Linked DNA regions of Robertmurraya sp. FSL R5-0851. The protein of the gene in region 1 interacts with the protein of each later gene in a pairwise test. Links are inferred from orthologs where the notes say so. Each region holds a gene or a part of one and is shown on either strand. Other genes may lie near its edges. The genes, in order: tsaE and rlmB.

The links.
Region 2: the proteins of tsaE (region 1) and rlmB interact in binary tests that used the Escherichia coli proteins (3 or more experiments, as listed by UniProt). The link is inferred for Robertmurraya sp. FSL R5-0851 from one-to-one orthologs.

What each region holds. Positions count from the first base shown.
Region 1 is NZ_JBBOOE010000001.1:254,559-272,101, reverse strand. The notes cover bases 9,226-11,968. They hold tsaE (tRNA (adenosine(37)-N6)-threonylcarbamoyltransferase complex ATPase subunit type 1 TsaE), read right to left. Parts: upstream 10,954-11,968; coding sequence 10,498-10,953; downstream 9,226-10,497. Other genes in these bases: tsaB (tRNA (adenosine(37)-N6)-threonylcarbamoyltransferase complex dimerization subunit type 1 TsaB), read right to left, coding at 9,791-10,498; rimI (ribosomal protein S18-alanine N-acetyltransferase), read right to left, coding at 9,328-9,804; tsaD (tRNA (adenosine(37)-N6)-threonylcarbamoyltransferase complex transferase subunit TsaD), read right to left, coding at 9,226-9,331. Also shown: MKX65_RS01525 (hypothetical protein), read right to left, coding at 1-214; MKX65_RS01520 (SEC-C metal-binding domain-containing protein), read right to left, coding at 330-737; MKX65_RS01515 (Rho termination factor N-terminal domain-containing protein), read right to left, coding at 996-1,328; groL (chaperonin GroEL), read right to left, coding at 1,583-3,208; co-chaperone GroES, read right to left, coding at 3,283-3,567; MKX65_RS01500 (CPBP family glutamic-type intramembrane protease), read left to right, coding at 3,870-4,607; MKX65_RS01495 (YdiK family protein), read left to right, coding at 4,604-4,816; MKX65_RS01490 (redox-sensing transcriptional repressor Rex), read right to left, coding at 4,844-5,503; cyclic pyranopterin monophosphate synthase MoaC, read right to left, coding at 5,531-6,025; MKX65_RS01480 (ABC-F family ATP-binding cassette domain-containing protein), read left to right, coding at 6,165-8,087; more of tsaD, read right to left, coding at 8,306-9,225. UniProt on the Escherichia coli protein: Required for the formation of a threonylcarbamoyl group on adenosine at position 37 (t(6)A37) in tRNAs that read codons beginning with adenine.
Region 2 is NZ_JBBOOE010000001.1:108,670-121,095, forward strand. What follows is about bases 5,099-7,943. They hold rlmB (23S rRNA (guanosine(2251)-2'-O)-methyltransferase RlmB), read left to right. Parts: upstream 5,099-6,071; coding sequence 6,072-6,815; downstream 6,816-7,943. Other genes in these bases: cysS (cysteine--tRNA ligase), read left to right, coding at 5,099-5,647; MKX65_RS00595 (ribonuclease III domain-containing protein), read left to right, coding at 5,651-6,055; MKX65_RS00605 (NYN domain-containing protein), read left to right, coding at 6,817-7,323; sigH (RNA polymerase sporulation sigma factor SigH), read left to right, coding at 7,449-7,943. Outside these bases: MKX65_RS00565 (PIN domain-containing protein), read left to right, coding at 1-532; ispD (2-C-methyl-D-erythritol 4-phosphate cytidylyltransferase), read left to right, coding at 553-1,251; ispF (2-C-methyl-D-erythritol 2,4-cyclodiphosphate synthase), read left to right, coding at 1,257-1,739; gltX (glutamate--tRNA ligase), read left to right, coding at 1,805-3,265; cysE (serine O-acetyltransferase), read left to right, coding at 3,601-4,269; more of cysS, read left to right, coding at 4,250-5,098; more of sigH, read left to right, coding at 7,944-8,060; rpmG (50S ribosomal protein L33), read left to right, coding at 8,155-8,298; preprotein translocase subunit SecE, read left to right, coding at 8,348-8,527; transcription termination/antitermination protein NusG, read left to right, coding at 8,694-9,227; rplK (50S ribosomal protein L11), read left to right, coding at 9,402-9,827; rplA (50S ribosomal protein L1), read left to right, coding at 9,991-10,689; rplJ (50S ribosomal protein L10), read left to right, coding at 10,926-11,426; rplL (50S ribosomal protein L7/L12), read left to right, coding at 11,487-11,852; MKX65_RS00650 (methyltransferase), read left to right, coding at 11,963-12,426. UniProt on the Escherichia coli protein: Specifically methylates the ribose of guanosine 2251 in 23S rRNA.

The DNA.
Region 1 (17,543 bases):
CAGGCTTAAATGTAATGACCCTATTGAACTTCTCCTCATATAGATCACGAATCCATACTTTTACAGGTGCTTTCCATAGCTGATTAGGCGTGGGGATATTTTTAATTAAGCTCTTAGCTGTCATCCCCAACTCCTTAGCCATTTGTAGATCAGTCTCATTCAATTTGCATCGTTTTTTGGCCTCTGCCCAAGCTTGTGAATTCCTTTTTGCCACCAACACCAAATCCTTCTTTTTAGACAATAAATTGTGAAAGATATTCTGCAATATAACTCATTATCCTTTTGTCCACCCACTAAACTTTTAACATTTTTTATCACTGTTCAGATTTTCAACTCCCACAACATTTCTTAAATTTCTTCCCGCTCCCACATGGGCAAAGATCGTTTCTCCCCACCTTTTGACGGGTTTGGAGACTAATGACCTCTCCTTTTTTATTGGGCAAAGGCGGTAATGCCTTCTTTTCCTGAGCGAATAGCTCTTCCGATGTATATCCCTTTAAATACCATTCCCTCGTATTATTCATAAGAAGAACAACGGCATCCATCAGTCTTTGCACTACTTCTAAGCTTTCGAATGTCAGTTGAGTCTGTAAATATTGAAGAAGCTGACTAGGTTGATTGCCTAATTTCGCATGCATAATACAGTCCTCAACAAACTCCTTCGCCTCTTGTTTTGACATCCGATACTCTTTCGTAAATAGAGATAAAGGTTGAGAATAACCTTTTGGACACTCCACATAGTCGTTTCACCTGCTTCAAGGAGCTGTTTCTTCGAGAATGGATAGTAATCAATATTCTTTCTAGATGCCTGCTCCTCTAAAATAACTAAAGGGTCTAGCAGTAATCTTTATCCAATCCGTATTCCGCTTAACATCTGTAAGTATCGTTTCGTCTTGAATAATTTTCACTAGAGAAGGCAATAATTCCAAAGGGATTATGACGATTGTATTACCATTTTGAAAACTAGTAAACATAAAACCAGTTTTATGGAGATACTACATCTCCTCGATTTCTAGATTGTTTGCGCTCATAACTCCATTATTGGCAATGATATTTTTTATTAAAAATAATCGTCGCTCATCGAACTGACTGATAATATTTCTGAAAAGAACAGGGATTGCCTCTGCCAAAGATTGAATTAACTCCGCCTTTTTCATCGAGCTTATATTTTTAATTTGCAGCTTTTTCCGGATGTCTTGAAGATCTGCGACTTTTAATGCGGATAGCGCTTCCTTTAATGAAGCTATTCCTATTATTTTATTCTTTTGATTCTTGTTTTTATTTACCCCTTTCACATTGCGTCCACCTCTGACAATATCAAAAGCCACGGCAACTCCTTACTAGCCATCTTTTTCATCGCATTTTTATTTTTTCATTTTATCACGCATGTGCTTAATATGAACACTTGAAACGGGGCCGACTACTCTAAAAGTAACTTTCTTATCCCTCCAACTAAACTTTCATATATAAAAAAGAAGCTTCCCATAAGTTGGCTCAACTTATGAGAAGCTTCTATAATTTGTTAACATTCCACTCTCATCTTACATAAAGCCCTTATATATCAAGGGTTTGAGGGCGTTTATTACATCATGCCGCCCATTCCACCCATGCCGCCCATGTCAGGCATTGCAGGAGTATCTTCTTTAATGTCAGCAACAACTGCTTCAGTTGTTAAGAACATTGCTGCAACAGATCCAGCGTTTTGAAGAGCTGAACGAGTTACTTTAGTTGGGTCAACGATACCAGCTTCGATCATGTTTACCCACTCGCCAGTCGCTGCGTTGAAGCCTGTTCCTACTTCTTCACGCTTTAAGCGCTCAACGATAACAGATCCTTCAAGACCCGCATTGTGTGCGATTGTACGAACTGGCTCTTCCATCGCACGTAGTACGATGTTCACACCTGTTTTCTCGTCACCAGTAACCTCTAGAGCAGCAACCTTGTTGTATACGTTAAGTAGGGCTACACCACCACCAGAAACGATACCTTCTTCAACAGCTGCACGAGTTGAGTTCAATGCGTCTTCGATACGAAGCTTACGCTCTTTTAATTCTGTTTCAGTAGCAGCTCCAACTTTCACTACTGCTACACCGCCAGCTAGCTTAGCTAAGCGCTCTTGTAATTTTTCGCGGTCAAATTCAGAAGTGGTTTCTTCCATTTGCGCACGGATTTGGTTTACACGACCTGCGATTTGTGCAGAGTCTCCAGCACCTTCAACGATTGTTGTGTTTTCTTTTGAAACAACAACCTTAGAAGCGCGACCTAGAGATTGGATCGTTGCAGACTTAAGGTCACGACCTAGCTCTTCAGTGATTACTTCTCCACCTGTTAAGATAGCGATGTCTTCAAGCATAGCTTTACGACGGTCACCGAAACCAGGAGCTTTAACAGCAACTGCATTGAATGTTCCGCGAAGCTTGTTCACTACTAAAGTAGCTAACGCTTCCCCTTCAACATCCTCAGCAACAAGTAATAATGGCTTACCTTGTTGAACCACTTGCTCTAAAACAGGAAGGATTTCTTGGATGCTTCCAATTTTCTTATCCGTAATTAAGATAAATGGATTGTCTAGAACAGCTTCCATTTTATCAGAGTCTGTTACCATGTATGGAGATGCATATCCACGATCGAATTGCATACCTTCTACTACATCAAGCTCAGTAGTGAAGCCCTTTGATTCTTCGATAGTGATAACGCCGTCGTTACCAACGCGCTCCATTGCTTCAGCAATTAATTGACCAACTTCATCGTCAGCAGCAGAAATAGCCGCAACTTGAGCGATAGAAGCTTTGTTTTCGATTGGCTTTGAAATAGCACGAAGCTCTTCAACCGCTACTGCTACTGCCTTATCCATCCCTTTACGGATACCCATTGGGTTAGCTCCAGCTGTTACGTTCTTTAAGCCTTCACGGATCATCGCTTGAGCAAGAACCGTTGCAGTTGTCGTACCGTCACCAGCCACATCATTTGTTTTGCTAGCTACTTCAGCAACAAGCTTCGCACCCATGTTTTCGAATGCATCTTCAAGTTCGATTTCTTTTGCAATCGTTACACCATCGTTTGTAATAAGTGGTGAACCGAATTTCTTTTCAAGAACCACGTTACGTCCTTTTGGTCCTAATGTTACTTTTACCGCATTTGCAAGTGCATCTACCCCACGAAGCATCGAGCGGCGTGCGTCTTCACTAAACTTAATTTCTTTAGCCATTGTAAAATACCCTCCTCGAGTTTTTTCAATCTATTCTGTCTTCGTTTAGTTTTTAAATAAGAAAATCTCTACTCTTATCCAAGAATAGCAAGAATATCGTTTTCACGTAGAATTAAGTACTCTTTTCCTTCGTACTTCACTTCTGTGCCAGCGTATTTTGAGAAGATAATGCGGTCGTCCACAGAAACTTCAAGAGCTACACGCTCACCGCTTTCAAGTACGCGGCCAGTGCCGACAGCAACTACTTTGCCTTCTTGAGGCTTCTCTTTAGCAGAGTCTGGTAGTACAATACCGCTTGCCGTTTTTTCTTCCGTTTCAACTAGCTCAATTACAATGCGATCACCTAGTGGCTTTAACAAGTGAAACAACCTCCTCAAATATATGAAAGATTTTTATTATTAGCACTCACTTAACTAGAGTGCTAACACAACTATTATATTAATGAATCTCTACCTTTTTTGCAAGCGAGAAACCGCTTTTTTTTATAAATTTTTTGTAAAAGTCCCCCCATAACTTGTTAATTGTACAACCTTACTAAGTATGTACTTTTCCACCTATTCTATCCATATAATGCTAAAATACGGACGATAATTCTTCTTATTTGATACAACCTGATGTTTACGAGTAGAATAACTATATTGGATGGAAAAGGAGACTTGTTTTGAAACGTGAATATTGGATTATATTAATTGCTTATATTGCTATGCAGCTTTCAAGCTTTATTGGTGTCCCTATCACCTCTCTGATACTAGAACTGATTGGTTTTGAAACCCATCACTCTCAAGGGTTCGCAGGGGTCACTTGGCTTGTCATAAGCTTTTCGCTCACACTTGTGATTGTCCTGATGTTGTTGCGTAATGAGATGGTAAACACAAATGAAGTAAGAAGCGGAGCCAGCTTAGGTCGATCGATCCTTTGGTCTATCACAGGTGTCTTTCTTGCCCTATTTGCCCAAGCCTTTGCTGCAAATATTGAACGTTTGATTGGTATTGATGTTGGTTCTGAAAATACGCAACAGATTCTACGCATCATTGAGTCCTTTCCTATTATGATTGTCGTGAGCTCAGTGATTGGTCCTATATTAGAAGAAATTGTTTTTCGTAAGATCATTTTTGGGGCTTTTTATAAGCGATTTAACTTTTTTCTATCAGCCTTGCTTAGCTCCGTTATTTTTTCTTTTGCCCATATGGAGCCGGAGCACACTCTACTTTATTCCGCAATGGGATTCACCTTTGCGTATTTGTATGTAAAAACCAATCGGATTCTCGTTCCGATCGTTGCTCACGTATCGATGAATACGTTCGTTGTTCTTGTGCAATCCGTATTTAAGGAAGACTTAGAAAAATTAATCAAACAAGCAGAACAAATGCAAAGCTTTATTGGAGGATTCTTCTTATGAGACAGTCACCTTTATTTTCAGGAATTATATACATCATCTTAGGTGCTCTGTTCACAGTGTTTGCCATACAGGACTTACAGCAAAATGGAGAGTGGGGCTTTTTCACCTACCTGCTTGTCTTGCTAGCGACCTTTGATATTGGTTCAGGCATTCGGATGATTCTTTTACATTTTAAAATTAAAGAGATCAAGAAAGAGCAAAAGAAATAGCCGCTCCACTAAGGGGCGGCTTACTGTTTATTCTTCTACCATTTCTTCATCCATTGAATAATGCTTTAAAAAGTACACCAGTGACTGTAACTCAATAGCCAGATCAATATGGTGAACCCTGATGGATGAGGGAACCGTTAATCGGGCCGGGGTAAAGTTTAAAATGCCTCTCACCGATCCTTGAACCATTCGATCGGTAATGGATTGTGCAACCGGTGCTGGAACCGTTAATATCGCGACCTGAATGTCTTCTTTTTCAATAACTTCTTCTAGATCATCCATATGGTAGACGGGCACTTCACCAATTTTTGTGCCTACCTTCTCTTCTATCACATCAAATGCAACCGCAATTTTGGTATTATTATTCTTTAAGAAGTTATAGTTTAAAAATGCTGTCCCAAGATTCCCGACCCCAATTAACGCAACCTTCGTTAATTCATCTTGGTCGAGTGTTTTACGGAAAAAGGATAATAAATAGTTTACATTGTAACCGTATCCCTTTTTACCTAAGGCTCCAAAGTATGAAAAATCTCTTCGGATTGTTGCAGAATCGACCTTCACCGCCTCACTTAGTTCAGCCGATGAAACGCGTTGCTTTCCTGATGAGTGTAAACTATTTAAAAAGCGATAATACAATGGTAGTCTTTTCGCCGTTGCTTGTGGGATTTTCATTGATTCATTACTCATCGTTCTTCCCCTACCTTCTACCTTTAACTAATATAGTCTCTCTTCTCTCTTAAAGTCACCGTTTTTACCACCTGTCTTTTCAACCAGGTATGTTTTCCCGATAACCATTCCTTTATCTACTGCTTTACACATATCATACACGGTAAGCGCGCAAACAGAAGCAGCTGTTAACGCTTCCATTTCTACACCTGTATTCCCTTTTGTCTTTACACTAGCAGAAATATGTAGAGTATGGCAATTGTTATCTGATTCCCAATCAAAAGAAATATCAACACCTGTGAGTGGAATAGGGTGACACATTGGAATAATATCCCATGTTTTTTTACTAGCCATAACAGCTGCAACCTGTGCGACTGCTAACACATCCCCCTTTTTCATTTGGTTATGTGTGATTCGATCATATATCTCTTGATTAACTGTGATACTAGAGTGGGCAATGGCCGTCCGTACCGTTTCGGGCTTATCACTCACATCTACCATTTTTGCTCTGCCTTCTTTATTAAAATGAGTGAACTCTGACATCTATTATACACCTCTTTCAAAATCATACACTATTTTCCTCATTTTGTGTGAAAACATTGTAACATAGTTCACAACTCATATCATTGCTCATCCGTATTGAATGCGATACACTAACCGTAGAAGTATAGAGGTGAAATCAATGATACTACTACAAGTAAACCAGCTTTCCAAGTCTTATGGGGCTGACCTTATTTTATCGAATATAAAACTAGAAGTTCAAACAAGAGACCGTATTGCCTTAGTAGGTAGAAACGGGGCCGGGAAATCTACATTACTCAAGATTATTGCCGGTCACCTTTCCTATGAATCAGGTGATTTAATCAAGCCCAAACATGTAACGATCGGGTACTTGGCTCAGAACACAGGTCTTGTTTCCGGATTATCCATTTGGGAAGAAATGCTTACCGTGTTTGAACATGTCATGAAACAAGAGCGGGAACTTCGTAAGCTTGAGGAAAAAATGGCTGATCCTACCGTATTTGAAGATGCTACTTTGTACGAGCGAACAATCAAGGAATATGACCATCTCCAAAATGAGTTTAAGGAGAATGGGGGCTACCAGTACGAGTCAGATATACGTTCTGTCCTACATGGCTTGAACTTCCACTCATTCGATTACTCTACGAAAATTGATAGCTTAAGTGGTGGCCAGAAAACTCGTTTAGCTCTTGCGAAGTTGTTATTAACCAAGCCTGATATTCTTATCTTGGACGAACCTACCAACCATTTAGATATCGATACGTTGTCTTGGCTAGAGCAATATCTTACTGGCTACTCAGGTGCCATCTTAATCGTATCCCACGATCGCTACTTTTTAGACAAAGTGGTCAATCAAGTGTACGAAATTTCTAGGAATCAAATCAGCAAATTCTCAGGAAACTACAGCTCTTATCTTGAACAAAAAGCCGAAAACTACGAGCGTGATCTCAAACAATACGAGAAACAACAAGATGAAATAGCCAAACTACAGGACTTTATTCAAAAAAATCTTGCTCGTGCATCGACCACCAAGCGAGCCCAAAGTAGAAGGAAGACGCTTGAGAGAATGCAAGTTATGGACAAACCTCTTGGAGATGAAAAGTCCGCCTCCTTCGGTTTTGATATTGAAAAGCAAAGTGGCAATGAAGTGTTAAATGTCCACTCCCTAGCAGTTGGTTATCATGATGAACGAATAGCTGAGGAACTTTCCCTCCGAATTACTAGAGGAGATTCCGTTGCCTTAGTTGGACCAAATGGGATTGGAAAATCAACCTTACTCAAAACCATCCAAGGTACGTTACAACCGTTAGAAGGACAAGTTCATTACGGCTCCAATGTTAGCATTGGCTATTATGACCAGGAACAAGCAGCTCTTACTTCAAACAAGCGAGTGTTAAATGAGCTTTGGGACGAATACCCTCTGAAAAGTGAAAAGGAAATCCGCACGGTACTAGGGAATTTCTTATTTACCGGCGACGATGTATTAAAAACGGTTTCCACTCTAAGCGGTGGGGAGAAAGCACGTTTAGCACTAGCTAAGCTCATGATGCAAAAGGCGAATCTTCTTATACTAGATGAACCTACCAACCATCTGGACTTAGACAGTAAGGAAATATTAGAAAACGCGCTTGTGGATTATCCAGGTACGATTCTTTTTGTTTCTCATGATCGATACTTTATTAATCGCATTGCTACAAAGGTGATTGAGCTTAGTAAAACCGCGGCTGTTGAGTATCTTGGGGATTACGATTATTACGTGGAAAAGAAGCTAGAACAAGAAGAGCTTAAAGCCATTGAACAAGCAGAAAAGGCTGCCGCTACCATAGCTGCTTCTCCAGAAAAAAATACGTATCAAATCGATAAGGAAGCCAAGAAATTAGAGCGCCAACGAAAGCGACGCATCGAAGAAATTGAGGGCTTAATTGAAAAGCTTGAAGAAACGATTGAAAAAAATAATACATTGCTTTGTGATCCAGAAATTTTTCAAGATCACGAAAGAGTGCTTAAAATTAATGAAGAAACGGAAACAGCCAAACTCCAATTAGATGAGTTACTAGAAGAATGGAGTGAACTGGCTGAATAAGCGTAAAGAACCGGGAGGAAGAATCTATCCCGGTTTTTTCCTTTCCACAATTTTGTTCACAGCTAAATTGTTTTTATATGAGCTTTCCACAGGGTTTCCCACATTATCCACAATTTTAGTTTATTTTATCCACATTACCCACAGTGAAACTTGTCGAAATAGTGTTTATACACAAAAAATAGCCCCTATCATGTGATAGGGACTTTTTCCTAAAGTTATTAGTTGTGGATAGATAGGTCTAATCCAGGATTGGCGTTTAAAGTAAAGTCACTTCTTTGACCTTTTTCATACATAACACTTCCCGCAGCAGCTATCATGGCTGCGTTATCTGTGCATAAAGAAAGTGGAGGAATAATTAATTCTACACCTTCATTAGCAGCAAATTCTCTCTCTAGCGCGCTACGCAGTCCTTTATTCGCAGCCACTCCTCCTGCTAGTAACACTTGCTTCACAGAATATTGTTTCGCCGCACGTACCGTCTTAGTTACCAACACATCGATCACACTTTGTTGAAAACTTGCAGCAAGATCTTCAGGTGCAATCACTTCTCCTCGTTGCTCTGCATTGTGGACAGTGTTGATAACTGCTGATTTTAATCCACTGAAGCTAAAATCATAGGACCCTTCCTCTAACCAGGCTCTCGGTAAATCTATAATAGGTGAGCCAACCGCCGCTAATCGGTCAATATGAGGTCCGCCTGGATATGGCATTTTTAACGTCCTAGCGACTTTATCATATGCTTCACCCGCAGCATCGTCTCTCGTTTCTCCAATCACCTCAAAATGGCCATGTTCCTTCATATAAACAAGCTCTGTATGTCCACCAGAGACAACCAGTGATAACAGTGGAAACTCCATTTCCTTTATCAAGCGATTCGCATAAATATGACCAGCGATATGGTGAATTCCTACAAGAGGAATACCGTGAGCAAAGCTCAGCGCCTTGGCTGCGTTCACCCCTATTAATAAGGCTCCGACAAGTCCTGGCCCTTCCGTTACAGCAATCGCATCAATATCTGAAAACTGTAATTCAGCCACTCGCATCGCTTCTTCTATGACAATCGTAATTTGCTCGACATGATGACGAGAAGCAATCTCAGGAACGACTCCACCGAAGCGCTTATGGCTTTCAATTTGCGACGCAACGATATTTGCTATTATTTCATGTCCATCTTTTACAATCGCAACAGCTGTTTCATCACAGCTTGTTTCGATCCCTAATATATATTGATTTTTCTCACTCATATTGTCACCCACATGACTAATGCATCCTCATAGTTATCAGTATAATAATTCTTGCGTATTCCACCGTTCATAAAGCCGAGCTTACGGTACAACGATTGTGCCACTGTGTTTGACACACGTACCTCCAGTGTCATCGATTTTGCACCCCTTTTTTTTGCAACCTCCATGATCATACGAAGGATCCCTTCTCCAAGCTTTTGCCCACGAAATTCAGGTAAGACCGCTATGTTTGTAATATGCGCCTCATCAACAATCAACCACATGCCACAATAACCTACAATTTGTCCTTCCTTTTCTAAGACCAGATAGACAGCAAATTGATTTAAATTCAACTCATTCTCAAATGACTGCCTTGTCCAAGGCGTTGCAAATGAAAGCTCCTCAATTTTTAAAATTTGATCGATATCTTCTTCCTTCATATATCGAAACACAAAGGAATCAGATAATGAGTGAGTCTCTTCATTTTGCATCATTTTCTTTCTTCCCTTCTAGCCATTTCGCTTCAGCTTCAGCTAACCGAATATAATTTGGCACAAAGCTGTGCACATCAACGGGTTCTCGATTGACCCCTAAATGAGCTAGCTCACCAGGACGTGGATTATGTTCAGTGTAGTGAGCAAATCTTGCTTGATCTCCCATAATACTCACTAGTACTTCCTTGTGAATAGGGACATCATTGCCAACAAATAAAACAGGCTCTGACATCTCCTTTAACTGCTCTGCCCAATCTTTAGCTAATACCAGTTGGTCTTTTTTAACTTTTTCGAGTGCGCCATTTTGGAAGCGATATAGACCGGTATAGACTTGTCCTCTTCTAGCGTCAAATAATGGAGCCACATTGCCTGGGAAGTACCGTGCAGCTGATGCCGCTAACACTTCTATGCTTGAAACCCCAACAAGCGGAATTTGTAAGGTCCACGCTAATGTTTTCGCGATCGTTACTCCTATACGAACTCCCGTATAAGAACCAGGACCTTCAGCGACGACAATTTTCTCTAGGTCTGCTGGCTTAACTTCACATTCCCTGCATAGGTTTTCAATCGCTGGCATCACACGGATCGAATGATTCTTTTTAATATTCGTTATATACTCCCCAATCACTTGTTGGTTATCTATTAAGGCAATCCCCAGTGGATAATTGGATGTATCTATAGCTAGTACTTTCATTAGGCAAATAGCTCCTTACAAAGCATTTCATATCGTTTTCCTTTTGGCGTTATCGTTAAGTTACGAGAATTCTCTTCCCCATGAGAAATCTTGATTTGTAGAAGTTCTTCCGGTAGTTGGTCTTCAATCAGATGAGCCCACTCCACAACCGTTACTCCCTGTCCTTCAAAATATTCATCAAAGCCCAAGTCTTCGTCAGAATCCTCCAATCGATACACATCCATATGGTAAAGTGGAAGTCTTCCGTTATATTCTTTTATTATAGTAAAAGTAGGACTACTAACGTTTTTGTTAATATCCAGTCCCACTGCGAGTCCTTTAGTAAACGTCGTCTTACCTGCACCAAGGTCACCTTCTAATGTAATCACATCTCCTGGTTGAAGCTTCTGTGCCAGTTCCTTTGAAAATTGTAAAGTCTCTTCCGTACTGTTTGTTCTTACTATGTATTCGTTCATTGAATTCATCACCCAATCTTTTATAAAAAAACCTTAGGACAGATTCCTAAGGCTAGTCTCTTATAAGTGTACATGATTTTAAAAAAATGAGCAAAAAGGGGATATGTATGTACATGGGATCGCAAATATATCTCGAGAATTGCAAGTAAATACACCAGTAACGTTCATTTTTATGGAGCTTTAAGTGTACGCAACCAAATTCCACACTGTTTTCTATCTATAATCGCCAAAATTATCGTCTTTTATTAGGAAATCCCTCGAAAAAACAAAAAAACGAATCCATTTGGTTCGTTTGGTTCTACTAAAATATGAAAATGGCGGTCCCGACCGGGATCGAACCGGCGATCTCCTGCGTGACAGGCAGGCATGTTAACCGCTACACCACGGGACCAGAGTTTTTTTCAAGTGAAACTTGAAAAATAACTTTCAATAATTGCGGGGACAGGATTTGAACCTGCGACCTTCGGGTTATGAGCCCGACGAGCTACCAGACTGCTCCACCCCGCGACAATAATAATTAAATCTGTAATACAGCCTAGCGACGTCCTACTCTCACAGAGGGAAACCCTCAACTACCATCGGCGCTGAAAAGCTTAACTTCCGTGTTCGGTATGGGAACGGGTGTGACCTTTTCGCTATCGCCACTAGACTCGTATTCAATTGAAGAAAATCATTCCTTCAAAACTAGATAATGAATGAAGAAGAAGAAAGAAATACGTTTCATCTTAAATTTGGTTAAGTCCTCGATCGATTAGTATCAGTCAGCTCCACACGTCGCCGCGCTTCCACCTCTGACCTATCAACCTGATCATCTTTCAGGGATCTTACTAGCTTGCGCTATGGGAAATCTCATCTTGAGGGGGGCTTCATGCTTAGATGCTTTCAGCACTTATCCCTTCCGCACATAGCTACCCAGCGATGCCTTTGGCAAGACAACTGGTACACCAGCGGTGCGTCCATCCCGGTCCTCTCGTACTAAGGACAGCTCCTCTCAAATTTCCTACGCCCACGACGGATAGGGACCGAACTGTCTCACGACGTTCTGAACCCAGCTCGCGTACCGCTTTAATGGGCGAACAGCCCAACCCTTGGGACCGACTACAGCCCCAGGATGCGATGAGCCGACATCGAGGTGCCAAACCTCCCCGTCGATGTGGACTCTTGGGGGAGATAAGCCTGTTATCCCCGGGGTAGCTTTTATCCGTTGAGCGATGGCCCTTCCATGCGGAACCACCGGATCACTAAGCCCGACTTTCGTCCCTGCTCGACTTGTAGGTCTCGCAGTCAAGCTCCCTTGTGCCTTTACACTCTACGAATGATTTCCAACCATTCTGAGGGAACCTTTGGGCGCCTCCGTTACTTTTTAGGAGGCGACCGCCCCAGTCAAACTGCCCACCTGACACTGTCTCCCACCCCGATCAGGGGTGAGGGTTAGAATTTCAATACAGCCAGAGTAGTATCCCACCGACGCCTCCACCGAAGCTAGCGCTCCGGCTTCTCAGGCTCCTACCTATCCTGTACAAGCTGTACCAAAATTCAATATCAGGCTACAGTAAAGCTCCACGGGGTCTTTCCGTCCTGTCGCGGGTAACCTGCATCTTCACAGGTACTATAATTTCACCGAGTCTCTCGTTGAGACAGTGCCCAGATCGTTACGCCTTTCGTGCGGGTCGGAACTTACCCGACAAGGAATTTCGCTACCTTAGGACCGTTATAGTTACGGCCGCCGTTTACTGGGGCTTCGATTCAGAGCTTCGCTTGCGCTAACCCCTCCTCTTAACCTTCCAGCACCGGGCAGGCGTCAGCCCCTATACTTCGCCTTGCGGCTTCGCAGAGACCTGTGTTTTTGCTAAACAGTCGCCTGGGCCTATTCACTGCGGCTCTTCTGGGCTATTCACCCTGAAGAGCACCCCTTCTCCCGAAGTTACGGGGTCATTTTGCCGAGTTCCTTAACGAGAGTTCTCTCGCTCACCTTAGGATTCTCTCCTCGCCTACCTGTGTCGGTTTGCGGTACGGGCACCTGTTACCTCGCTAGAGGCTTTTCTTGGCAGTGTGGAATCAGGAACTTCGGTACTATATTTCCCTCGCCATCACAGCTCAGCCTTTTGATCACGGGATTTGCCTCGTGATCAGCCTAACTGCTTGGACGCGCATATCCAACAGCGCGCTTACCCTATCCTCCTGCGTCCCCCCATCACTCAAACGGTAATTTGGTGGTACAGGAATATCAACCTGTTGTCCATCGCCTACGCCTTTCGGCCTCGGCTTAGGTCCCGACTAACCCTGAGCGGACGAGCCTTCCTCAGGAAACCTTAGGCATTCGGTGGATGGGATTCTCACCCATCTTTCGCTACTCATACCGGCATTCTCACTTCTAAGCGCTCCACCAGTCCTTCCGGTCTAGCTTCAACGCCCTTAGAACGCTCTCCTACCACTGACATCGTAGATGTCAATCCACAGCTTCGGTGATACGTTTAGCCCCGTTACATTTTCGGCGCGGAGTCACTCGACCAGTGAGCTATTACGCACTCTTTAAATGGTGGCTGCTTCTAAGCCAACATCCTGGTTGTCTAAGCAACTCCACATCCTTTGCCACTTAACGTATACTTTGGGACCTTAGCTGGTGGTCTGGGCTGTTTCCCTTTCGACTACGGATCTTATCACTCGCAGTCTGACTCCCATGGATAAGTCTTTGGCATTCGGAGTTTGTCTGAATTCGGTAACCCGATGAGGGCCCCTAGTCCAAACAGTGCTCTACCTCCAAGACTCTTACTACATGAGGCTAGCCCTAAAGCTATTTCGGAGAGAACCAGCTATCTCCAAGTTCGATTGGAATTTCTCCGCTACCCACACCTCATCCCCGCACTTTTCAACGTGCGTGGGTTCGGGCCTCCATCCAGTGTTACCTGGACTTCACCCTGGACATGGGTAGATCACCTGGTTTCGGGTCTACGACCACATACTAAAGCGCCCTATTCAGACTCGCTTTCGCTACGGCTCCGTCTTATCAACTTAACCTCGCATGTAATCGTAACTCGCCGGTTCATTCTACAAAAGGCACGCTATCACCCATTAACGGGCTCTAACTACTTGTAGGCACACGGTTTCAGGATCTCTTTCACTCCCCTTCCGGGGTGCTTTTCACCTTTCCCTCACGGTACTGGTTCACTATCGGTCACTAGGTAGTATTTAGCCTTGGGAGATGGTCCTCCCTGCTTCCGACGGAATTTCACGTGTTCCGCCGTACTCAGGATTCACTCAGGGAGGGAACGAAGTTTCAACTACAGGGTTGTTACCTTCTATGACTGACCTTTCCAGATCGATTCGTCTACTTCATTCCTTTGTAACTCCGTATAGAGTGTCCTACAACCCCAAGAGGCAAGCCTCTTGGTTTGGGCTAATCCCGTTTCGCTCGCCGCTACTCAGGGAATCGCGTTTGCTTTCTCTTCCTCCGGGTACTTAGATGTTTCAGTTCCCCGGGTCTGCCTTCAATACCCTATGTATTCAGGTAAAGATTCTATCCCATTACGGATAGAGGGTTTCCCCATTCGGAAATCTCCGGATCAAAGCTTACTTACAGCTCCCCGAAGCATATCGGTGTTAGTACCGTCCTTCATCGGCTCCTAGTGCCAAGGCATCCACCGTGCGCCCTTTCTAACTTAACCTACAGTTAAAAAGTTTCTCTATATAATATAGAGAGAAAACTAAAATGGCGATTACTCGGTATTTCTTGGTTTTCTTCATTTATCATTATCTAGTTTTCAAAGAACGATTATCATAGAGAGATTGCTCTCTCAAAACTAAACAAATCATATCATCAACGGTTGTTAGCTTTGACCGAAGGTCATAAGCCTCAATTTTCCTTAGAAAGGAGGTGATCCAGCCGCACCTTCCGATACGGCTACCTTGTTACGACTTCACCCCAATCATCTGTCCCACCTTAGGCGGCTGGCTCCTTACGGTTACCCCACCGACTTCGGGTGTTACAAACTCTCGTGGTGTGACGGGCGGTGTGTACAAGGCCCGGGAACGTATTCACCGCGGCATGCTGATCCGCGATTACTAGCGATTCCAGCTTCATGTAGGCGAGTTGCAGCCTACAATCCGAACTGAGAGTGGTTTTATGGGATTGGCTCGACCTCGCGGTTTTGCTGCCCTTTGTACCACCCATTGTAGCACGTGTGTAGCCCAGGTCATAAGGGGCATGATGATTTGACGTCATCCCCACCTTCCTCCGGTTTGTCACCGGCAGTCACCTTAGAGTGCCCAACTAAATGCTGGCAACTAAGATCAAGGGTTGCGCTCGTTGCGGGACTTAACCCAACATCTCACGACACGAGCTGACGACAACCATGCACCACCTGTCACTTTTGTCCCCCGAAGGGGAACGCCCTATCTCTAGGGAAGGCAAAAGGATGTCAAGACCTGGTAAGGTTCTTCGCGTTGCTTCGAATTAAACCACATGCTCCACCGCTTGTGCGGGCCCCCGTCAATTCCTTTGAGTTTCAGCCTTGCGGCCGTACTCCCCAGGCGGAGTGCTTAATGCGTTTGCTGCAGCACTAAAGGGCGGAAACCCTCTAACACTTAGCACTCATCGTTTACGGCGTGGACTACCAGGGTATCTAATCCTGTTTGCTCCCCACGCTTTCGCGCCTCAGTGTCAGTTACAGGCCAAAGAGTCGCCTTCGCCACTGGTGTTCCTCCACATCTCTACGCATTTCACCGCTACACGTGGAATTCCACTCTTCTCTCCTGCACTCAAGTCTCCCAGTTTCCAATGACCCTCCCCGGTTGAGCCGGGGGCTTTCACATCAGACTTAAGAGACCACCTGCGCGCGCTTTACGCCCAATAATTCCGGACAACGCTTGCCACCTACGTATTACCGCGGCTGCTGGCACGTAGTTAGCCGTGGCTTTCTGGTTAGGTACCGTCAAGGTACCGGCAGTTACTCCGGTACTTGTTCTTCCCTAACAACAGAGTTTTACGATCCGAAAACCTTCATCACTCACGCGGCGTTGCTCCGTCAGACTTTCGTCCATTGCGGAAGATTCCCTACTGCTGCCTCCCGTAGGAGTCTGGGCCGTGTCTCAGTCCCAGTGTGGCCGATCACCCTCTCAGGTCGGCTACGCATCGTCGCCTTGGTGAGCCGTTACCTCACCAACTAGCTAATGCGCCGCGGGCCCATCTATGAGTGATAGCCGAAACCATCTTTCAGCTTTTCTACATGTGTAGAAAAGAATTATCCGGTATTAGCCCCGGTTTCCCGGAGTTATCCCAGTCTCATAGGCAGGTTGCCCACGTGTTACTCACCCGTCCGCCGCTAACCTTTGGGAGCAAGCTCCCAAAGATCCGCTCGACTTGCATGTATTAGGCACGCCGCCAGCGTTCGTCCTGAGCCAGGATCAAACTCTCCAATAAAGAGTAAGATTAGCTCTTAAAGATAAAACGTTGGCTAGTGTATTTTTCAACACTAATCATTTTTTGTTGACGTATGATTTGTTTAGTTTTCAAAGAACAATTTGATTTGTTGGAGCGGGTGATGAGAATCGAACTCACGACATCAGCTTGGAAGGCTGAGGTTTTACCATTAAACTACACCCGCATATTATTATTTTATTATAAATGGTCGGGAAGACAGGATTCGAACCTGCGACCCCTTGGTCCCAAACCAAGTGCTCTACCAAGCTGAGCTACTCCCCGTTATTCAAAATGGCGCGCCCGAAAGGAGTCGAACCCATAACCTTCTGATCCGTAGTCAGACGCTCTATCCAATTGAGCTACGGGCGCTCTTTTTAAAGAAGCAACTTTTACATAATATCATAACCATATTTTAATGTCAAACATTTTTTGTAGTTTTTTCTTGGTGCGGCCGAGAGGACTTGAACCTCCACGGGGTTGCCCCCACTAGGCCCTCAACCTAGCGCGTCTGCCATTCCGCCACGACCGCTCATTAAGAGCGATAGTATCTATTATACATGAATCCTCCCAGTCAATCAACTGGAAATGAATGGTGCGGGTGAAGGGAGTCGAACCCCCACGCCTTGCGGCGCTAGATCCTAAGTCTAGTGCGTCTGCCAATTCCGCCACACCCGCATAATATTATGCTATACCACTTAGTAAACATGGTGAGCCATGAAGGACTCGAACCTTCGACCCTCTGATTAAAAGTCAGATGCTCTACCGACTGAGCTAATGGCTCGTACAAATTAAGATAAAATTGCCTTAAAATAAAAAATGGCTGGGCTAGCTGGATTCGAACCAACGCATGACGGAGTCAAAGTCCGTTGCCTTACCGCTTGGCTATAGCCCAATAATATGGCGGTCCCGACCGGGATCGAACCGGCGATCTCCTGCGTGACAGGCAGGCATGTTAACCGCTACACCACGGGACCTTTATTAATAGTATAATAATTTAAAAGTGACCCCTACGGGATTCGAACCCGTGTTACCGCCGTGAAAGGGCGGTGTCTTAACCGCTTGACCAAGGGGCCATATTTTTAAAAGATGATGAAAGTTACTGGCGGAGAAGGAGGGATTTGAACCCTCGCGCCGGTCACCCGACCTACACCCTTAGCAGGGGCGCCTCTTC
Region 2 (12,426 bases), 150 kb from region 1 along the record:
TGGAACGATTGTCATTCCACAATTTGTCCTTGAAGAATTGCAGCATATTGCTGATTCCTCAGATGTATTAAAGCGAAACCGTGGTAGAAGAGGTCTTGATATTTTAAATCGAATTCAAAAAGAGCTAGCGATGAATGTTGAAATATATGAAGGCGATTTTGAGGATGTACAAGAGGTAGATTCAAAACTTGTTAAGCTTGCTAAGTTAACAAGTGGGGTAGTTGTAACTAATGACTTTAATCTTAATAAAGTGTGTGAACTTCAAAAGGTCGCCGTATTAAACATTAATGACTTGGCAAATGCTGTTAAGCCAGTGGTATTACCTGGAGAAGAAATGAATGTTCAAGTCATTAAAGATGGCAAGGAGCATAATCAAGGGATTGCTTATCTCGATGATGGCACGATGATTGTGGTGGAAGATGGTAGAGATTATATTGGTAAGCAGCTTGATGTATTGGTAACAAGTGTATTACAGACATCAGCTGGTCGAATGATTTTTGCTAAACCGAAGTTACTAGAAAAAGCATTATAGAAATAGTTAGGGGATATCTTATGTCTTACCAAGTTATTATCCCTGCAGCAGGACAAGGGAAAAGAATGCGGGCAGGCAAAAATAAGGTGTTGCTTCAGCTAAAGGATATTCCTATATTAATTCATACTCTGAGAGTATTTGAATTAGATGACGCATGTAAGGGAATTATTTTAGCTATTTCAGCCGGAGATGAAGATCATTTTTCCAGTCTCTTAAAAAAGTATCGAATTAAAAAGGTTACCTCTCTTGTTGCTGGTGGGAACGAAAGACAGCATAGTGTATACAATGGGTTGCAGGCAGCAAAGAAAGAGGGAATTGTACTCGTACATGATGCAGCTAGGCCATTTATTGAAAAAAGAGTGATCCATGAATTAGTATCGGTAGCTGAAAAGGATGGAGCGGCTGTAGTAGCGGTGCCTGTTAAGGATACGATTAAGAAGGTAAATAATTTTGAAGTAGTTGAGACGATTGAGCGTTCAAGCTTGTGGGCCATTCAAACCCCACAAGCTTTTCGCGTGTCGTTGCTAGAAGAAGCTCATAACCTAGCGTTGGTACAGAATTTTTTAGGGACGGATGAAGCCAGTTTAGTAGAACGACTACATATACCTGTAAAAATTGTTGAGGGCGACTACGATAATATCAAACTGACGACACCAGAAGATTTGTATTTTGCAGAGGCAATCATTAAGCAACGTGACTACCAAAAGAGGGGACTTTAATAACGATGTTTAGAATTGGACAAGGATTTGACGTTCATCAGCTCACAGAAGGTAGACCTTTGATATTAGGAGGTATAACGATTCCTTATGAAAAAGGATTGTTAGGGCATTCTGATGCAGATGTCCTTCTTCACACAGTGACAGATGCAGTTTTAGGGGCGATTGGTGAAGGAGATATTGGAAGACACTTCCCGGATACGGACCCAGAGTTTAAGGATGCCGATTCAGCGAAACTTCTTGAACATGTATGGTCATTAGTTGAGAATCGAGGGTATGAGCTTGTGAATGCAGATTGCACCATTATTGCACAAAAACCTAAGATGGCACCATATATTGAGCAAATGAAGAACCGAATCGCTGAATTATTGAAAGCTACACCCGATCAAGTAAATGTGAAAGCAACAACGACAGAAAAGCTTGGGTTTACCGGAAGAGGAGAAGGAATTGCCTCTCAAGCAGTGGTGCTCTTAAAAAAGAAAGAGCTCTAGGAATTGTCTTTTCACAATGATAAAATAAATGTCAAAAATAGATTGAACTCTTAGGAGGAAAAAGAATGTCTAACACTGTACGTGTTCGTTATGCACCAAGTCCAACGGGGCATTTACATATTGGAAACGCTCGTACTGCGCTATTTAACTACTTGTTTGCGCGTCATCAAGGTGGAAAGTTTATTATCCGAATTGAAGACACTGATAAGAAGCGTAATATTGCTGGTGGGGAAGAGAGTCAGCTAAAATACTTAAAATGGTTAGGGATCGATTGGGATGAGAGCGTTGATGTCGGTGGATCATATGGTCCATATCGACAATCAGAACGTAACGACTTATATGAAGTGTATTATAAGCAACTTCTAGAAGAGGGCAAAGCTTATAAATGCTATTGTACAGAAGAAGAATTAGAAGCAGAACGTAATGAGCAAGCGGAGAAGGGTGAGATGGGTGGCTATTCAGGCAAATGTCGTCATCTAACGAGTGAGCAGCGTGAAGGTTTAGAAAAAGAAGGCAGACAGCCAAGTGTTCGCTTTCTAGTTCCTGAAGGAAAGGTTTTCAGCTTTAACGATATGGTTAAAGGGGACGTTTCTTTTGAGGCAGATGGAATCGGCGGAGATTTTGTTATTGTAAAAAAGGACGGAACACCAACATATAATTTTGCTGTAGCCGTTGATGATCACTTAATGGAAATCACACATGTGTTGCGTGGTGATGATCATATCTCAAATACACCAAAGCAAATGATGATCTACGAAGCATTAGGTTGGGAAACACCGGTGTTTGGACATATGACATTGATCGTGAATGAAAGCCGAAAGAAGCTGAGCAAACGAGATGAGTCCATTATTCAGTTCATTGAACAGTATGAGGAATTAGGATATCTTCCTGAAGCATTATTTAATTTTATTACTTTACTCGGCTGGTCACCATCTGGAGAAGAAGAGATTTTCTCGAAGGAAGAGTTGATTTCTATTTTTGAAGCGAATCGACTTTCGAAATCTCCGGCTCTATTTGATAAGCAAAAGCTTACGTGGATGAATAACCAATACATGAAGAAGCAAGAGGTTGATGTCGTGTATGAGCTTGCTCTGCCACATCTTCAAAAGGCGGGTCTTATTAGTGAGGCAATGACTCCAGAGGAAATAGAATGGACGAAAAACCTCGTAGCACTTTATCAAGAGCAGTTGAGCTATGGGGCTGAAATTGTCGAGCTATCTGAGTTATTCTTCAAGGAAGAGCTGGAGCTAGAGGAAGAAGCAAAGGCGGTTCTTCAGGAGGAAGGCGTGAAGGAAGTATTATCTACTTTTGCGAATGAGATTGAAAAGCTTCCAAGTCTCCAGCCAGAGGATGTTCAAGCAACGTTGAAGAGTGTTCAAAAAGCAACGGGGCAAAAGGGTAAGAAGCTCTTTATGCCGGTTCGTGTGGCTGCTACTGGTCAAACACATGGTCCCGATCTACCGAAAGCCATTGCGCTAATCGGAAAAGAAAAAATATTACAGCGAATTGTGAGCATTATTGGTTAACAGATTGGAAAAAATGTAATATAGTAAAGATAATTATATAATTTAGAAAATGTTGAAGAGGAAAAGTAAAAAAGCAATGCTTTTTAGAGAGAACCATCATCGGCTGAAAGTGGTTTAAGTCCCTTGTTTTTTGAAGTGCCCCTCTGAGTCCTGATTCGAAACGGGGTCATTCCCTTAGTAGAATGAGGCGGATTTCTTCCGTTACAAGAGTTGAGTTGAAGTAACTTAGGTTACTTAAACAGAGTGGAACCGCGCAACAAAGCGTCTCTGTCATTTTTGACAGGGGCGTTTTTATTTTTATAAAAAAGCAGCATTTACGTTTAGGGGGAACGATAATGTTTAAAATGCTAAGGGAAGATGTTGAAGTAGTTTTTGAACAAGATCCAGCGGCAAGGACGTATTTGGAGGTTATCTTAACATATTCAGGTTTGCATTCCATCTGGGCTCATCGAATGGCACATGCTCTATATAAGAGAAAATTTTATTTTATGGCAAGGGTCATTTCGCAGGTAAGTCGCTTCTTCACAGGGATAGAAATTCACCCAGGTGCAACCATCGGAAGACGTTTTTTTATCGATCATGGCATGGGGGTTGTCATTGGTGAAACATGTGAAATTGGTGACAATGTGACGGTGTTTCAGGGAGTTACACTCGGAGGAACTGGAAAAGAGAAAGGAAAGCGACATCCAACGATAAAGGACAATGCTCTTATTGCAACGGGTGCGAAAGTATTAGGGTCAATCACGGTTGGTGAAAATTCTAAGATAGGCGCAGGTTCTGTTGTACTAAAGGATGTCCCTCCGAATTCGACAGTAGTTGGTATTCCTGGGAAAGTGGTAATAAGGGATGGAAAGAAAGTAGAGAAAGATTTAAATCACTGTGATCTACCAGATCCAACTGGTGATCGTTTTAAAGCATTAGAATCCGAAATTAACCATTTAAGAAGACAACTAGAACAGGTAGAGAAGGAAAGGAGTTACGAGCGTGAGCATTCAAATATATAATACATTGACTCGTTCAAAAGAGCCGTTCATACCTCTTGAAGAAGGTAAAGTAAAGATGTATGTTTGCGGACCTACAGTTTATAACTATATCCATATAGGAAACGCTAGACCACCTATTGTGTTTGATACAGTAAGAAGATACTTAGAGTACAGGGGCTATGAGGTTCAATATATCTCCAATTTCACTGATGTGGATGATAAACTTATTCGCGTAGCAAATGAGCTGGGTGAAGATGTCCCAACGATTGCTGATCGTTTTATTAAAGCGTACTTTGAAGATGTTACAGCACTTGGATGCAAAAGAGCAGATGTGCATCCTCGAGTTACAGAAAGTATGGATATTATTTTAGATTTTATTTCTACATTGATTGAAAAGGGATATGCCTATGAGTCCGAGGGAGATGTATACTATCACACTCGCAAATTTAAGGAGTATGGTAAACTGTCTCACCAATCAATTGATGAACTGCGACTAGGAACGAGAATTGCCATCGGTGAAAAGAAACAAGATTCCTTAGACTTTGTCCTTTGGAAGGCAGCAAAGCCGGGTGAAATCTTCTGGGAAAGCCCATGGGGGAAAGGAAGACCGGGTTGGCATATTGAGTGCTCTGCCATGGCGAAGAAGTATTTAGGTGATACCATTGACATTCATGCAGGAGGACAGGATCTGGCTTTCCCTCATCATGAGAATGAAATTGCCCAATCAGAAGCGCTAACAGAAAAAACATTTGCGCGCTATTGGATGCATAACGGGTACATTAATATTGATAATGAAAAAATGTCAAAATCACTAGGAAACTTTGTTCTCGTTCACGATATTATCAAAAAACATGATCCGCAGGTACTACGCTTCTTCATGTTAGCAGTCCATTATCGCAATCCTATTAACTATACTGATGAATTGTTAGAAAATACAAAAGCAGGACTTGAACGATTGAAAACTTCGTACCAAAACTTAAAACATCGACGGGATGCAAGTACCAACTTAACGGATAATGATCAAGAGTGGTTGACAAAAGTTACCACCTTACATGATGAGTTTGTTCGTGATATGGATGATGATTTTAATACAGCAAATGGGATCACTAAGTTATTCGACCTATCTAAGTTGGCTAACATGTATCTTATAGAAAAAAATACATCTATTGTTGTAATCGATGCATTTATGAGAGAGTTTGAAGTGTTATTTGGAATCTTAGGTTTAACGCTTGAAGCGGATCAACTGCTTGACGAAGAAATAGAAGCATTAATTGAACAACGAATCCAGGCTAGAAAAGATCGGAATTTCCAGTTATCTGACCAAATTCGTGATCAGTTAAAAGAGATGAATATTATTTTAGAAGATACGCCTCAAGGCACAAGATGGAAAAGAGGCTAAAATATGCTTCACTTTGAAAATACGATAGATGCGAAACAATTGAATAGTCTCGCTTTAGCATATATAGGGGACTCCATTTTTGAAGTTTATGTTAGAAGATATCTCCTTGAATCAGGGAAGGTAAGACCAAATCAGCTTCATAAGGAGTCAACCAAGTATGTTTCAGCAAAAGCTCAGTGTCAATTCATCCATCACTTTCTGGATTCGAAGCTTTTGAGTGAGGAAGAAGAGGCTGTTGTTAGAAGGGGCAGAAATGCAAAATCTGGAACAGTGCCAAAGAACACAGATGTACAGACATATCGCTATGGGACAGCGTTTGAAGCATTAATCGGATATCTATATTTGATGAACAGAGAGGAGCGACTTGATGAGTTGATCACAGTCGCCCTCTCTCAAGTTGGAGAATGAAAGGAGGAACAATAAGATGAGCCAAGACTTTATTATTGGAAAAAACCCAGTTATAGAAGCACTAAAGTCAGAACGCGATGTGAATAAAATATTTATCGCAGAAGGTTCCCAAACGGGTCAAATGCAACAGGTCATTGGGCTAGCAAAAGCACAAAATGTCATCGTTCAATTTGTTCCTAAAAAGAAAATCGATCAGATGGTAGAAGGAAATCACCAAGGGGTCGTTGCGGCAGTGGCTGCCTATCAGTATGCGGAGCTGGATGACTTGTTTAAGGCAGCAGAAGCAAAAGGAGAAACACCTTTTTTCCTTCTGTTAGATGAAATTGAGGATCCACATAATCTAGGATCCATTATGAGAACAGCGGATTCCACTGGTGCACACGGAATCATCATTCCGAAACGAAGAGCAGTTGGGTTAACAGCAACCGTAGCAAAAGCATCAACGGGTGCCATTGAGTATGTTCCTGTTGTCCGAGTGACGAATATGGCACAAACCATTGATGAACTAAAGGAACGAGGATTATGGATTGCAGGTACCGATGCGTTGGGAAAACAGGACTTTCGTTCGCTCGATGGGACAATGCCTTTAGGTCTTGTGATTGGTAGTGAAGGTAAAGGAATGGGGAGACTCATCCGTGATAAATGTGACTTTTTGGTTAGCCTGCCAATGAAAGGACATGTCACCTCTTTAAATGCTTCGGTAGCAGCTGCCCTTTTAATGTATGAGGTGTATCGAAAACGATATCCACTAGAGGGATAAAATGGACATTCTGTTAGTGGATGGATACAATATCATCGGAGCCTGGCCAGAGCTTCGAGAGCTGAAAAATAAGGATCTAGCTGCCGCTAGGGACCGTCTGGTTGAGAGGATGGCCGAGTATCAAGCCTACTCAGGTTATCGTGTCATCGTTGTTTTTGATGCACATTTTGTAAAAGGAACAGAGAAAAAGTATAAAAATTATAAAGTCGAAGTTATCTTCACAAGAAATAATGAAACTGCGGATGAACGCATTGAAAAACTTGCGATCTCTTTAAATAATAGGAAAACTCAAATTCATGTGGCCACCTCTGATTTTACAGAACAATGGGCCATATTTGGACAAGGAGCCCTAAGAAAATCAGCACGAGAGTTATTAATTGAGATGGATTCGGTTGAAAAGAAGATAGAAAAAAAGGTAAAGAACATCCAGGAAAATAGCCCTGCTTCAAAAATACCGTTAAGTAGTGAAGTGGCAGAAATTTTCGAAAAATGGCGTCGAGGAAAGTGAAGAGCGGTTGACGCTTTAAAAAGGCCTACTGTATAATATTTCTATCTATGCTTGTTCGGTCGGGGGGATCCGAAGTGAATGCTGACTACAAGACAACAAAAATCAACGAAAATTATTTACATTTAATGCAGCTTGAGGATGAAGAAATAGTTGATTTAGTGCACAAAGGTGATAGTGAAGCATTAGATTACTTGATTCATAAGTATCGAAACTTCGTTAGAGCTAAAGCTAGATCCTATTTCTTAATCGGTGCTGACAAAGAGGACATTGTTCAAGAAGGAATGATCGGTCTTTACAAAGCGATCAGAGATTTCCGAGAAGACAAGCTCACTTCCTTTAAAGCGTTTGCAGAACTTTGTATTACGAGACAAATCATTACCGCCATTAAAACGGCAACAAGACAAAAGCATATTCCACTGAACTCTTATGTGTCGTTGGACAAGCCGATCTATGATGAAGAATCCGATCGTACGTTAATGGATGTTATTTCTGGAGCTAAAGTGTTAGATCCGGAGGAACTTATTATCAATCAAGAGGAATTTGATCATATTGAGGTGAAAATGGCAGAGCTTCTAAGTGATTTAGAGCGGAAAGTCCTAGCTCTATACCTTGATGGCCAGTCATATCAGGAAATATCAGAGGAGCTTAACCGTCATGTGAAATCGATTGATAATGCGCTCCAACGTGTGAAAAGGAAGCTTGAGAAATACCTTGAGGTAAGGGAGCTCACCCTGTAGTATGACAGGGTAGATGGTAATAGAGCTCTGTTGACATTGATAAGTGTCCATGATACAGTTTTATGGACAAAATAGTAAGTTAGAGGTGGCATTTTTGACAAAAAAGGTAGTTTTGGCCTGTGTAACTTGCGGTTCGAGAAACTATTCAACGATGAGCAATAAAGAGTCGGAACGGTTAGAGCTGAAGAAGTTTTGTAGAACATGCAGTGCTCATACCATCCACCGTCAAACAAAGTAGTAGGCACCACCTATAGATAGAGTAAGACAAGGAAGTTGGGGGTATCCACATGCAGCGCGTAGTCGATTTTTTTAAAGATGTCAGCCGTGAAATGCGCAAGGTTAGTTGGCCAAAGCGTAAGGAACTGACGAACTACACAGTTACAGTATTAGCTACAGTTATATTTTTTGCTCTTTTCTTTGCTGTAATAGATTTAGGGATTTCAGAATTAATTCGTTTAATTCCTTGAATAACACCCGTAACATAATGGTATAATGGTAACAAACATAGGAAACTTTTAGCAAAGCCCGGCAACGGGTTTTTTCATTTGTAAAAAAATAAAAGCTAACAATGCTTTCTAGTTTAATAATATGGATTTTTTTATATAGGGAGGGAAGGACAATTCGTCCTCGACAATGGAAAAGAATTGGTATGTAGTTCATACTTACTCTGGTTATGAGAACAAGGTAAAAGCAAACCTTGAAAAGCGTGTAGAGTCTATGGCGATGCAAGACAAAATCTTCCGAGTAGTAGTGCCTGAAGAAGAAGAAACAGATATTAAGAATGGTAAAAAGAAAGTAGTTAAAAGAAAAGTATTCCCAGGTTACGTATTAGTTGAAATCTTAATGACAGATGACTCTTGGTATGTGGTTCGAAATACTCCTGGAGTAACTGGTTTCGTAGGTTCAGCTGGATCTGGTTCTAAGCCGACACCTTTACTGCCGGAAGAAGTGAATTTCATTCTTAAACGTATGGGACTTGAGCAGAAGCGTGTGGATGTAAACTTTGAACTTGGAGAAACGGTACAAGTCAAGGAGGGTCCATTTGCAAACTTTACTGGATCTATTGAAGAAATTGACAAAGACAAGTCTAAAGTCAAGGTTCTTGTAAATATGTTTGGTCGGGATACCCCTGTAGAACTTGAATTTACACAGATTGAAAAAATATAACCTGAAAAAACTTGAAATAGGTTTCGAAAGATGGTAATATTTCAAAGGTCAGTATGTCTCAAACATTGAGACCGGACAAAAGGAAACAGTTCTTTATTCTAAATAAAGACTATTATATGAGTGGGAGGGGAAAATCCCCTATTACCACATCACGGACTTAAGGAGGTGTGTCTCGTGGCTAAAAAAGTAATTAAGATTGTTAAGTTGCAAATCCCTGCTGCTAAAGCTAATCCAGCACCACCAGTTGGTCCTGCACTTGGTCAAGCCGGTGTTAACATCATGGGATTCTGTAAAGAGTTCAACGCTCGTACAGCTGAACAAGCTGGCTTAATCATTCCTGTTGAGATTACGGTTTTTGAAGACCGTTCATTTACATTTATTACAAAAACTCCTCCTGCTGCAGTTCTTCTTAAGAAGGCGGCTGGCATTGAGTCTGGTTCTGGTGAACCGAACCGTAATAAAGTAGCAACAGTCAAGCGTGACAAGGTGCGCGAGATTGCTGAAACAAAAATGCCTGATCTAAATGCGGCTAGCGTTGAAGCAGCTATGCGTATGGTTGAAGGTACTGCACGCAGCATGGGTATTGTTATCGAAGACTAATTCATGCTCGAATGTTTCTTTAGTTAAGGGGTTGCGGTGTTGAATTTGGTTTCACGCGCAACCTTTCTTATGTCTAGCGGGTGTGTTAAAGCACAGCGCTGTTATTCGTGGGAGGTTAGTTAAGAACTTTTCCGCTAAAACCACAATCTAGGAGGAAATAAAAATGGCTAAAAAAGGTAAGAAGTTTTTAGAAGCTTCAAAGCTTGTTGACCGTACAAAAGCATATCCGGTTGAAGAAGCTATTGAACTTGCTAAAAAGACAAACTTTGCAAAGTTTGATGCATCTGTAGAAGTTGCTTTCCGTCTTGGAGTAGATCCAAAGAAAGCTGACCAACAAATCCGTGGAGCAGTTGTGCTTCCAAACGGAACTGGTAAAACACAACGTGTACTTGTATTTGCTAAAGGTGAAAAGGCGAAAGAAGCAGAAGCAGCTGGCGCTGATTATGTAGGAGATGCAGACTACATCAACAAAATTAACCAAGGTTGGTTTGAGTTTGACGTAATCGTTGCTACACCTGACATGATGGGTGAAGTTGGTAAGCTTGGTCGTGTGTTAGGACCTAAAGGCTTAATGCCAAACCCTAAGACTGGTACAGTTACATTTGATGTAACAAAAGCAGTTAATGAAATCAAAGCTGGTAAAGTTGAATACCGTGTTGATAAAGCTGGAAACATCCACGTACCAATCGGGAAAACTTCTTTCGAAAACGAAAAGCTTGTTGAAAACTTCACTACAATTTTCGAAACAATGCTTAAAGTGAAGCCTTCTGCTGCAAAAGGAACTTACATGAAGAACGTAACTGTTACTTCAACAATGGGACCTGGAGTAAAAGTAGACCCTTCAACTGTAAATGCAAAGTAATTTAAAAATATAATTGACAACAGAATAAAATTCTACTAGAATAGATTTTGTTGTGAAAATAGAATAACATTTGTACCGCAGACAGTAGGTGCCTTCAAGGCTTAATCTCCTACCGAGGTCATACGATAGATTGAACAGTTCGTGTAAACGACTATTGTATACTTCCTCCATGTCTGCAAGGCATGGAGGTTTATATTTTCTGGTATAAATGTAGTAAATCTACAGGAGGTGTAAGGATGAGCAACGCTATCGAAACTAAAAAAGTAATCGTAGACGAAATCGCTGATAAGTTAAAAACTGCTAAAACAACAGTTGTTGTTGACTATCGTGGTTTAAATGTTTCTGAAGTAACAGAACTTCGTAAACAACTTCGTGAAGCTGGTATCGAGTTCAAGGTTTACAAAAACTCTTTAACTCGTCGTGCTGCTGAAGCTTCTGAACTTGCTGGCCTTAACGACGCTCTTACAGGTCCTAACGCTATCGCATTCAGTAACGAAGATGTTGTTGCCCCAGCTAAAATTTTAAATGACTTCGCTAAAAAGCATGAAGCTCTTGAAATTAAAGCAGGTGTAATTGAAGGGAACGTTGCATCATTAGAAGATATTAAGGCTCTTGCTGAACTACCATCACGCGAAGGCTTACTATCTATGCTACTCAGCGTACTTCAAGCTCCAATCCGCAACCTTGCTCTTGCTACAAAAGCTGTTGCAGATCAAAAAGAAGAACAAGGCGCGTAAGTTAGAATTATCGTTCGTGAAATAAACTATTAAAACACAATTTTAAGGAGGAACTTTATCATGACTAAAGAACAAATCATTGAAGCAGTTAAAAGCATGACTGTTTTAGAACTTAACGACCTAGTAAAAGCTATCGAAGAAGAATTTGGTGTAACTGCTGCTGCTCCTGTAGCTGTAGTTGGTGGAGCTGCTGGTGGAGACGCTGCTGCTGAACAAACTGAATTTGACGTTGTTCTTGCTTCTGCAGGCGACCAAAAAATCAAAGTTATCAAAGTTGTACGTGAAATCACAGGTCTTGGACTTAAAGAAGCAAAAGAACTTGTTGACAACACTCCAAAGGCAGTTAAAGAAGGAGCTTCTAAAGAAGAAGCTGAAGAAATCAAAGCTAAGCTTGAAGAAGTTGGAGCAAACGTTGAAGTTAAGTAATAATGATATTGAAAGGCTCGCTGCATAAGCGAGCCTTTTGCTTTTTAAAAAAGGTTCGATTATAATTTTTTCGTATAAGTTTTCTCTACTAAAAATTTGGAAGTGGTAGTATGGCAGAGCATTATTTCTCGCGCGAGCAAAAAGTTGAGAGTAATCGAAAGACATGGAGTTTCACACTTAGAAATCAAAGCCTATCTTTTATTACTGATAATGGTGTGTTTTCGAAAAGTGAAGTAGATTTTGGATCGAGGTTACTCATTGAGGCGTTTCAATTTCCAAACATCGATGGACCGATTTTAGATGTTGGTTGCGGCTATGGTCCGATTGGGATTTCTCTAGCAAAAGAACAAGTAGCCAAAGAGATACATATGGTAGATGTGAATGAGCGGGCGATTGGATTAGCAAAAGACAATGCAACTCTAAATAAAGTTTCAAATGTAACGATATACGAAAGTGATCGGTTAACTCAGGTAAAAGGCAAAGGGTTTGCTGCTATCTTAACAAATCCTCCAATTCGTGCAGGAAAGCAAGTAGTTCACGATATATTTGAACAAAGTTTTGATCATTTAGCTCC